3 regions of the Micromonospora sp. genome follow, and region 2 is predicted to be linked to each of the others. Evidence: riboswitches for the same ligand, from Rfam matches in the RefSeq annotation. Region 2 holds a riboswitch; each other region holds the start of a gene.
What was found. Region 2 has a riboswitch for cobalamin ahead of bluB (5,6-dimethylbenzimidazole synthase). Riboswitches for the same ligand answer to the same signal wherever they lie in the genome.

Region 1 (3,269 bases), on a different contig from region 2:
CTGCCGCCCCACACCTGCGGTGCGCGCAGCACGGCCAGGACGAGGTTGACCCGCGCCTCGCCGGTGGGCACCCCGGCCAGGATGTGCAGCCCGTCGCGGATCTGCACGTCCTTGACCTCGCACAGGTAGCCGTCGAGGTGCAGCACGAAGTCGTCGAAGTCGTCGGCGGCGGGCATCGCCTCGGTGTGCAGGTCGTGGTGGAGTTCGGCGGCGCGCACCAGCTCCCAGATCTGCCCCCGGACCACCGGCACCTTCGCCGGGTCGAGGGCCTGCACGGTGGCGTACTCGTCCAGCAGCTGTTCGAGTTTCGCCAGTTCGCCGTAGGTCTCGGCGCGGGCCATCGGGGGCACCAGGTGGTCGACCACGACGGCGTGCGCCCGCCGCTTGGCCTGGGTGCCCTCGCCGGGGTCGTTGACGATGAACGGGTAGACCAGCGGCAGGTCACCGAGGACGGCGTCGGGGGCGCAGTCGGCGGCCAGGCCGAGTCCCTTACCGGGCAGCCATTCCAGGGTGCCGTGTTTACCGAGGTGCACCACCGCGTCGGCGCCGAAGCCGCCGTCGGCGACCGGCGCGGCCAGCCACCGGTACGCGGCCAGGTAGTGGTGGCTGGGTGGCAGGTCGGGGTCGTGGTAGATGGCGATCGGGTTCTCGCCGAAGCCGCGCGGCGGCTGGATCAGCAGGGTGACGTTGCCGAACCGCAGCCCGGCCAGGACGATGTCCCCGTCGTCGGTGTAGAGCTGGCCGGGTGGCTCACCCCAGTGTTCCCGCATCCGGTCCCGCAGGTCGACCGGCACCTGGTCGAACCAGCGCCGGTAGGTGTCCCCCGGCACCCGGGCCTCGGCGGCGGCCAACTGTTCCGGGGTGAGCCACTCGACGTCGTGGCCCCCGGCGGCGATCAACGCGTGGATCAGCGCGTCCCCGTCGGTGGGGGGCGGCGCGTCGCCGAGGTGGTATCCGGCGTCGGCGAGGGCGGCGAGCAGCCGGACCGCCGAGGCGGGGGTGTCCAGGCCGACGGCGTTGCCGACCCGGGAGTGCTTCGTCGGGTAGGAGCTGAGCACGACCGCCACCCGCTTCGTGGCGTTGGGCAGGTGGCGCAGCCGGGCCTGCCGGACGGCGATCCCGGCGACCCGGGCGGCCCGCTCGGCGTCGGCGGCGTAGACCGACAGCCCGTCGGCGTCGATCCGCTTGAACGAGAACGGCACGGTGACGATCCGACCGTCGAACTCGGGGATGGCCACCTGCATGGCCGCGTCGAGCGGGGACAGTCCGGCGTCGCTGGCCGCCCACTGCTCCCGGGTGCTGGTCAGGCAGAGCGCCTGGATCACCGGCACATCGAGGGCGGCGAGCGCGCCGACGTCCCAGGCGTCCTCGTCGCCCCCGCCGGAGGCATCGGCGGCGACCGTCCCCCCGGCGGCGTGGACGGTGACGACGAGCGCGTCGCAGCGGGCGAAGAGGTCCAGCGGCCCGTCGCCGGGGGTGAGCCCGCGCAGCGATCCGCAGAAGATCGGCAGCGGTTCGCCGCCGGCCGCGTCGACCGCGTCGGCCAGGGTCTGCACGAAACCGGTGTTGCCGGCCAGCGCGTGCGCCCGGTAGAACACGATCCCCACCGTGGGCCGCCCGCCGCCGTCCTGCGGCCCGGCCACCGGGTCCGCCCCGTCGACCGGGGTGGACGGGCGGTGGTGGTCGAGGATGCCGTAGGGCGGGGTGGGGGTGGGCGGGTCGAAGCCCTCACCGGTGAGCAGGACGGTGTCGGAGAGGAACCGGGCGAGCTGGGCGAGGTTGTCCGCGCCCCCTTCGACCAGGTAGGACAGCGCTTCGGTGGCCACCCCGGAGGCCACCGTGGAGGCCGCCATCAGCTCCGCGTCGGGCACCGCCTCGCCGCCGAGCACGATCGTGGGGACGCCGGAGCCGAGCACCGCCGCGAGGCCGTCCGGCCACGCCTGCCGCCCGCCGAGCAGCCGTACGACGGCCAGGTCGACACCGTCGAGCAGGGCCGGCACGGCGGCCACGTCGACCCGGGTGGGGTTGGCGAGACGGTAGTCGGCGGCGCTGGCGCGGGCGGCGAGCAGATCGGTGTCGGCGGTGGACAGCAGCAGGATGCGCACGTTCGGCTCCGGAGAGTGACGTCCGGCTCGACCACGGGGCCGGGCCGAGCGGGGCGGGAGGGACGCCGGTCAGCGGCGGCGGAGGTCCGACGCACCCCGCCGGCGGCGGGGCACCCGGACCGGCCGTCAGCGGTACGTGGCAGGCCGACCGCCCCGGCGACGGCCGGCGACGGTGGGAGAGGTGGGAGCGCGCGGCGGCGCGGGCTCGACGGTGATGCGGAAATCACCGACCGTGATCGGGTCGGCAGTGACGCTGTGCGTCATCGGTTCCTCCTCGGGTGTCCACGCCCTGGGGTTCTCCGACGGCCGAAGTATCCTGGCTCCCGGATCGACGCTCACCCCCGGCCTTCCAACCGTGCACGCACGGTCGTGACCCACGAGGGGGGATCGCTCCCCGGTGACAGTGGCGGGACCGCGTCGGAATCGCACCGACTTCCTTCACTGCCGTCAGGCCGCGAATGCTGCCACACTCCTCACCCCGAGGTCAACGGCGGCCACCGGCCCCGCGACGGCGCGGAACTGGGCGGCACGGAGCTGATCCGGGCGGCACGGCCCTGGTCGGTCGGGACACCTCTCTCGCACGCTGTCGAGCTGATGATGTCAACGACTCGGGACCGGCACGGCCGACCTGACCGGACGGTTGTCGCGCCGGGTAGGGCCCCCCGACACCCCGGGGCCGGGGCAGCCTGAGGGCGGCGGCCCCGGCCCGGTGCCACGGGGCCGCCCCCTCCGGTGCCGCAGGCCCTCCGGTCACAGGCCCATCCGGTGCCGCGCCACCCCGGCCACCCCCGACCTGGCGGTACGGGTCGTCCCACCCCGCGGGGCCGATCCGTCACCGTCATCAGCTCGAAAGGGCCCGCGACGACATACCCCCACACCCCTGCCCCGCAGTGGCAGGCGACCGGGGCGGCCGGCGGTCGCACCCGCCGCCGTGGCCGCACCCCCACGGACCCACATCCCACGGGCCGACATCCCACGGGGGCCACCACCCCGGCCACGCTGCACGCGCGGCTGCGGGGTCAGCGGAGGCGACGCTCGGGGTGGGCCCGGTTCCAGGCCCGCATCCGCTCCGGGTATCCGGTCTTCGCCGCCTCGTAGAGTGGCACCGCGTGCCGGTGGGCCAGCTTGGCCGCCGTACGTGGGGAGCCGGTGCGGCGGCGGATC
Region 2 (3,269 bases):
CCCGCCCTCGGGGCGGGCCTCGCCGACGAGCGTCGCGTGACGTCGGGCCGTGCGGGGGATCCCCATACAAACCCATACCTGCCCACCCGGCAGTGTTGGTGCACCGAGGTGGCGTCCGGTCCGCCGGACACCGCGTCCGACGCCCTCCGCAGTGCGGGAGGTGATGCGAGGATGGCGGCCGTGGTGAGCATCGACTCGTTGACTGGACGTGACCGCGAAGAGTGGGAGGGTTTGACCCGGCGTTTCCCCGCGCACTGGGCGGGCCGGCCGGATCGACCCGCGACCGAGGTCGACGACGAGGGCTACGAACGCACGTGGCAGCGCCTGGTGGACGGCGAACAGATCCGGGGCATCTGCGCACGGCGCGACGGTGAGATGGTGGGCATCGCGCATTACCTGTTCCACGCCGCCGTCTACCGGGGATACATCCTGTACAGCTACTCACGAGCTGCGGCCATCACCACGACGTGACCGGCGTCCGGTCGTCGGTGCCGGTGGTCCCGGAAAGTCCGGCGTCGACGCCCGGGTGGTGGTCACACCAGAGCCCGTCCGGCGGACGCGCGTCACCCGCGCGGACGCCGGTCGCGGGACGGCCCGACTGCCAGGAGCCGCTGCGGCAGATGAACTGGGTGGTGCCGCTGTACTGGGTGGTGCCGCCGTCGACGTAGCTGTAGCTGGCCCGCACGGGGTGGCCGAGGTTGCTGGCCGGGCAGGTGGCGAAGAGAGTCGGCCCGGCGGTCGTGAAGGTGCCGACACTGCCGGAGTACCAGGTGATGCTCCAGGTCGTCGTGCCGGTGCTGCTGGCGTCGCAGTAGAACTGCGACGCGCCGGACTCGCAGAAGGGAGCCGGGGCGGCGGCGAGAGCCGGCGTGGCGCCGGCGGCGGCGAGGCTCAGGGCGGCGAGCGCGGACGCCGCCAACACCTTGACGGTGGTACGCATGAAACTCCTCCCAACGTAGCCGAGCGATGACTCAGTGCGACGCCAGCCTAGCTGTCGCATCGACGTACCCGAATTAGCTGTTCGGTTGGTCGGTCCCCCGCCGTAGCCACCGGTCGTGGTGGATCGCCTCGGTGAGGGGCCTGCGCCGCCGCCACCCGTGCCGCTCCAGATCGGGCACGGCCTCCAGGTGGGTGACCGGCCCGACGCAGAGCCAGGCCACCGGCCGGATTCCGGCCGGCACACCCAGCAGCTCGGCCAGGAACGGCTCCCGGTAGAAGGACACCCACCCGACGCCCAGCCCTTCGGCGGTGGCGGCGAGCCAGAGGTTCTGGATGGCCAGGCAGACCGAGTAGAGGCCCGCGTCGGCGATGGCGTGCCGCCCGAGCACCGCCGGGCCGCCGCGCTGCGGGTCGTAGGTGACGACCACCGACAGCGTCGACTCCAGCACCCCGTCGATCTTGATACGCGCGAACCGCTCGGCCGCCGCACCGTCCAGAGTGGCGGCGAACGTCGCCCGCTCGGCCTGCACGTGCCGATGGAACCGGCGACGGACGGCCGGGTCCCGGACCAGGACGAAATCCCACGGCTGCGAGTTGCCGACGCTGGGCGCGGCGTGCGCGGCGTCGAGAATCCGGTGCAGGGTGTCGGCCGGCACCGGCTCCCCGGTGAACTCGGCCCGGACGTCCCGGCGGCGGTGGATGGCGTCGTAGAGTTCCACAGGCAGGCTCCCGCTGCGCTCGGCCCACCCCCGACGGGTGGGCGCTCGACGCGAGGCCGGTCTTCGGACTCCCGGATCAACGCCTACCCGTCCGCCTTCCCAGCCCTTGGGCCAGTGGCTGCGCTCCTCGCGCCTGGACGGTCGCTCCCCGGTCACCGCGGCGGGCCCGTGCCGGAATCACACCGGCTTCCCGATTCTCCCCGCATGCGCGGGGCACCTCGCACGATCATGCCGTCGCCGATGCTAACCCGCACCACCGACGCCGGCCGGCCACGGCCCGACCCGACAGCACACGCAGCGGGTCCCCGTGTTCCGGCGTCCACGGGGACGCCGGGGTGTGCGACGTCCTCGCCGAGGTGGCCGGCTGCCAGGCCTACGACGAGGCGCGCTTCGGTCGCTGGACTCCCGTGCGGCGGGAGGAGCACGTCGGGGTCGAGGTGCCGGACCCGTTGCGCAGCGACACGGTGTTCGAGACCGTGGCTTCGGGACGTGATGTCGTGGTCCGCGACGGCGGCGCGGCGACCGTACGAGCCGGTGCCGGCGAGGTCCGTCCGGTCCGGGCGCGTCGAACGACGGAGAGGGAGAACGGCATGACCGAGACGGCCGGCGACGAGGAGCTGAGGCTGCCGCACGGATACACCAACGCGACCAGCCGGGTGGCCGGCACGGTGCGCAAGTCCTACCTGGGGCCCGATGCCGGACAGCGCTTCACGGTCGAGCGGGCCGCACTGTCCGGGCTGGCCGGCAGCTTTCCCGTCCCGGAGGTCCGGGCGGCCCCCGACGGCGAGCTTGCCGTCGCGGAGGTCGCCGGTTGGCATGCGCAGGACGCCCTGGACGGTGGTCACGCCGCTGCAGTCCTGCGGCTGTGCGGCCAGGCCCGGCGACGGCTGTCCGACGTCGACCCCGCGACGGTGCCGGGTCTTCCCGGCACCGGCGAGGTGATCGTGCACGGCGACTTCGGCCCGCAGAACATCCTGGTGAACGAGGCGGTCGACGAGGTGCTGGCGGTCATCGACTGGGAGCTGTGCCATCTCGGCCCGGCGGTCGAGGACCTCGCGTGGACCGAGTGGATCGTACGGATGCACCATCCCCTGGCGGTCGATCACCTCGATCACCTCTTCACCGGCTACGGCGAGCGTCCGGGCTGGGGCGAGCGGCAGGCGGCCATGGTCCGGATGTGCCTGCGGTGTCGTGACTTCTGCGTGCGCTGGGGCGATCCGGTGGCCGCCGCGATGTGGAACCGGCGGACCGCCGCGACCGAGGCGTTCCGCGAGTGAGCGCGGCGGCGATCCCGGCGGCGGTGAGCGGCTGACATCGGTCCGATCCCGACCGGCCTCCCCCGGCTCGGGTCGGTCACCGCTCGATGCTGGCGTACTCGCAGACCGCCGCCGGGAAGCCGCCCGCGCCGAAGCGCAGCTCGACGACGTGCCCATGGGCGGTCTCGGTGACCGCCGGTGTGATCGACTGACCGGCCTGCGCCGGTCGCAGGTACCAGCACCGGCTGGTGTCGGTGCGGCCGGCCGGCACCCCCGCGTCGGCCAGCGCGTTCTCGCCGCGCTCCAGGTAGCACGCGAAGAAGACGTGGTCGTTCAGATCCGTCTCCCGGTCGCT
Region 3 (3,269 bases), on a different contig from region 2:
CGTACGCGGTGGAGCCCCGGTAGACGCGCTCGCCCATCAGGTCGGCGAAGTCCAGGTGTGCGTTGCGGTGGGTGATCGAGCTGAGGCTGACCACCCGGGCCGCCCGCGCCGCGGCCAGGTTGCCCAGCAGCAGACCGGTCAGCGCGAAATGGCCCAGCAGGTTGGTGGCGAGGTGCAGCTCGTGGCCGTCCACGCTGGTGCGGCGCGGGCCGAGCAGCACCGCGCCGGCGTTGTTGACCAGCAGGTCGAGCACCGGAGGGTGGGCGGCCTGGGCCGCCGCGAACTCCCGTACCGAGGCCAGGGAGGCGAGGTCCAGCTCGCGTACCTCGACGTCGCCGCCCATGCTGTGGGCGGCCCGCCGGCCGGCGGCGGTGTCGCGCACGGCGAGCACGACCCGGGCGCCCCGCCGGGCCAGGGCGGTGGCGGTGACCAGGCCGAGGCCGGAGTTCGCGCCGGTCACGACGGCGGTGCGGCCGTGCTGGTCGGGGATGTGGTCGGCGGTCCAGGTCATCTGCTGCTCCCTGACGGTCGGATCGGACCACCGACGCTAGGGCCCGACCGGGCGGGGCCGGTCGCACCCGGTTGCCTAGGTCCCGCAGACCTACCCACGCCGGTCCGGGCCGCGCCACACTGGCGACATGACCCGTCCGTACGCCCGTGAACTCGGTGACTTCCTGCGTGCCCGGCGCGCCCGGTTGCACCCCCGTGACGTCGGCCTGGAGCCGGGCGGGCGACGCCGGGTCACCGGGCTGCGCCGCGAGGAGCGGGCGCTGCTGGCCGGGTTGAGCACCGACTACTACCAGCGGATGGAGCAGGGCCGGGAGGTGCGCCCGTCCGACGACGTGCTGGACGGGCTCGCCGCCGCGCTCGGCCTCGACGACGCGGAACGCCGGCACCTGTTCACCCTGGCCCGCGCCGCCCGCCGGCCGACGCCCGCCCGGGTCGACCACGGTCCGGAGCGGGTGCCGGAGAGCACCAGGCGGCTGCTGCGGGTGCTGGACACCCCGGCGGTGGTGCTCGGCCGGCACCTGGACCTGCTCGCCTGGAACGCGTGGGCGGTGGCGCTGCTCGGCGATCCGGCGGACCACCCGCCGGACCGGCTCAACATGCTGCTGCTGATGTTCGACGAGGCGGCGACCCCGGTGCGGCGCTGCGCGTCCTGGGAGCAGCAGGCCATGGACTACATCGGCATGATGCGCGCCGCCGTGGCCACGGACCCCACCCACCCCCGGGCCACCGCCGTCGTCGGTGAGCTGAGCATCCGCAGCGCCGAGTTCCGGCGGCTGTGGGCCCGGCACGACGTACGCGGGTCGGTCAGCGGCACCAAGACCTTCCAGGTCCCCGAGGTCGGTGACATCGTCCTGGACTGGGACACCTACCCGCTGCCCGGAAACCCCGGCCCGGTCATGCTGGTCTTCACCGCCGAGCCCGGCAGCGCCGACGCCGACGCGCTGCGGCTGCTGGCGTCACTGCGGGCCACCGGGCGGTCGGATGAGAGTTATCCGACACGCCGACGCGACATCTAGTGTTGCCTCTCCCCCATCTACGCCATATATGGTGTGCCACGCAGCTGGTTCGGCCGGGCCCGGTGGTCCGGTCGAGGCAACAGGGAACCCGGTGGAAATCCGGGACTGCCCCGCAGCGGTAAGTGGGAACGACCGCCGTCATCGAGCACTGGACCGCGAGGTCCGGGAAGCGACGGCCAGTAGGCGACCGACCCCGGTCACGCCCACGAGTCCGAAGACCTGCCAGTGCGCCGTGCGCTGCTGCGCGCGGCGGTCGGAGGTCGCGCGGGACGACCGACGCCAGCACCCGGGCCGGCCGCCGTGCCGCGCCCGTCGGCGTCCTCCCGCGTCCCGATGGCCATCGGTGACAGCGAGGAGAGGTCATGACGAGCACAGCGCAGAGCCCACCGTCCGACGTCGACGGCGCGGAGCCACGCCGGCCCGCGATGCGGGTCCGCAAGCGCGACGGCGACACCGAGCCGGTGGACGTCAACCGGATCGTCACGGCCGTCGCCCGGTGGACCACCGACCTGGACGAGGTCGACCCGCTGCGGGTGGCCACCAGGACGATCAGCGGCCTCTACGACGGGGCGACCACGGCCGAGCTGGACAAGCTGTCGATCCAGACGGCGGCGGAGCTGATCGGCACGGAACCGCAGTACTCCCGCCTGGCGTCCCGGCTGCTGGCCGCCTACGTGGACGAGGAGGTCCGTGGGCAGGCGGTGACCTCGTTCAGCGAGTCCATCCGGAACGCCCACGGCCTCGGCCTGATCGCCGACGACACCGCCGCGTTCGTGGCCCGGCACGCACGCCAACTCGACGACGCCGTCGACCCGGCCGGTGACCTGCGGTTCGAGTACTTCGGGCTGCGTACGGTGGCCGACCGCTACCTGCTGCGGCACCCGCAGTCGCGGCTGGTGGTGGAGACCCCGCAGTACTGGCTGCTGCGGGTGGCCTGCGGGCTGTCCACCACGCCCGACGAGGCGGTCGGGTTCTACCGGCTGATGTCGTCGCTGGCCTATCTGCCGAGTTCCCCGACGTTGTTCAACTCGGGCACCCGGCACACCCAGATGTCGTCGTGTTTCCTGGTCGACTCGCCGCGCGACGAACTGGACTCCATCTACGAGCGCTACCACCAGGTGGCGAAGCTGTCGAAGTTCTCCGGCGGCATCGGCATCTCCTGGTCTCGGGTGCGCGGCCGGGGGGCGCTGATCCGGGGCACCAACGGCCGGTCGAACGGGATCGTGCCGTTCCTGAAGACCCTCGACGCCGGGGTGGCGGCGGTCAACCAGGGCGGCCGGCGCAAGGGGGCGGCCTGCGTCTACCTGGAACCCTGGCACCCGGACGTCGAGGAGTTCCTGGAGCTGCGGGACAACACCGGTGAGGAGGCCCGGCGCACCCACAACCTCAACCTGGCCAACTGGATCCCCGACGAGTTCATGCGCCGGGTCGAGGCCGACGGCGACTGGTCGCTGATCGACCCGTCGGACGCCCCGGAGCTGCCCGACCTGTACGGCGAGGAGTTCGACGCCGCGTACCGGGTCGCCGAGAAGAAGGCGGTCCGCACGGTGAAGGCCCGGGACCTGTACGGGCGGATGATGCGCACCCTGGCGCAGACCGGCAACGGGTGGATGACGTTCAAGGACCCGGCGAACCGGCTGTCCAACCAGACCGGTGTGCCGGGCAACACGATCCACCTGTCCAACCTGTGCACCGAGATCCTGGAGGTCAACAGCGACACCGAGACGGCGGTGTGCAACCTCG

Region 1: another riboswitch for cobalamin. It lies ahead of cobN (cobaltochelatase subunit CobN); the one in region 2 lies ahead of bluB (5,6-dimethylbenzimidazole synthase).
Region 3: another riboswitch for cobalamin. It lies ahead of ACOJTC_RS15320 (ribonucleoside-diphosphate reductase subunit alpha); the one in region 2 lies ahead of bluB (5,6-dimethylbenzimidazole synthase).

Annotation. Positions count from the first base shown of each region.
Region 1 covers NZ_JBMDWU010000452.1:3,380-6,648, forward strand. Annotated here, with positions in the region: gene cobN (cobaltochelatase subunit CobN) at 1-2,105, opposite strand, end outside; cobalamin riboswitch at 2,415-2,544, opposite strand; gene ACOJTC_RS24740 (hypothetical protein) at 3,125-3,269, opposite strand, start outside.
Region 2 covers NZ_JBMDWU010000626.1:1,441-4,709, reverse strand. Annotated here, with positions in the region: gene ACOJTC_RS32755 (GNAT family N-acetyltransferase) at 172-471, shown strand; gene ACOJTC_RS32750 (hypothetical protein) at 458-940, opposite strand; gene bluB (5,6-dimethylbenzimidazole synthase) at 1,014-1,658, opposite strand; cobalamin riboswitch at 1,695-1,894, opposite strand; gene ACOJTC_RS32740 (phosphotransferase) at 1,994-2,935, shown strand; gene ACOJTC_RS32735 (hypothetical protein) at 3,012-3,269, opposite strand, start outside.
Region 3 covers NZ_JBMDWU010000281.1:33,954-37,222, forward strand. Annotated here, with positions in the region: gene ACOJTC_RS15310 (oxidoreductase) at 1-511, opposite strand, end outside; gene ACOJTC_RS15315 (helix-turn-helix transcriptional regulator) at 639-1,526, shown strand; cobalamin riboswitch at 1,555-1,768, shown strand; gene ACOJTC_RS15320 (ribonucleoside-diphosphate reductase subunit alpha) at 1,889-3,269, shown strand, end outside.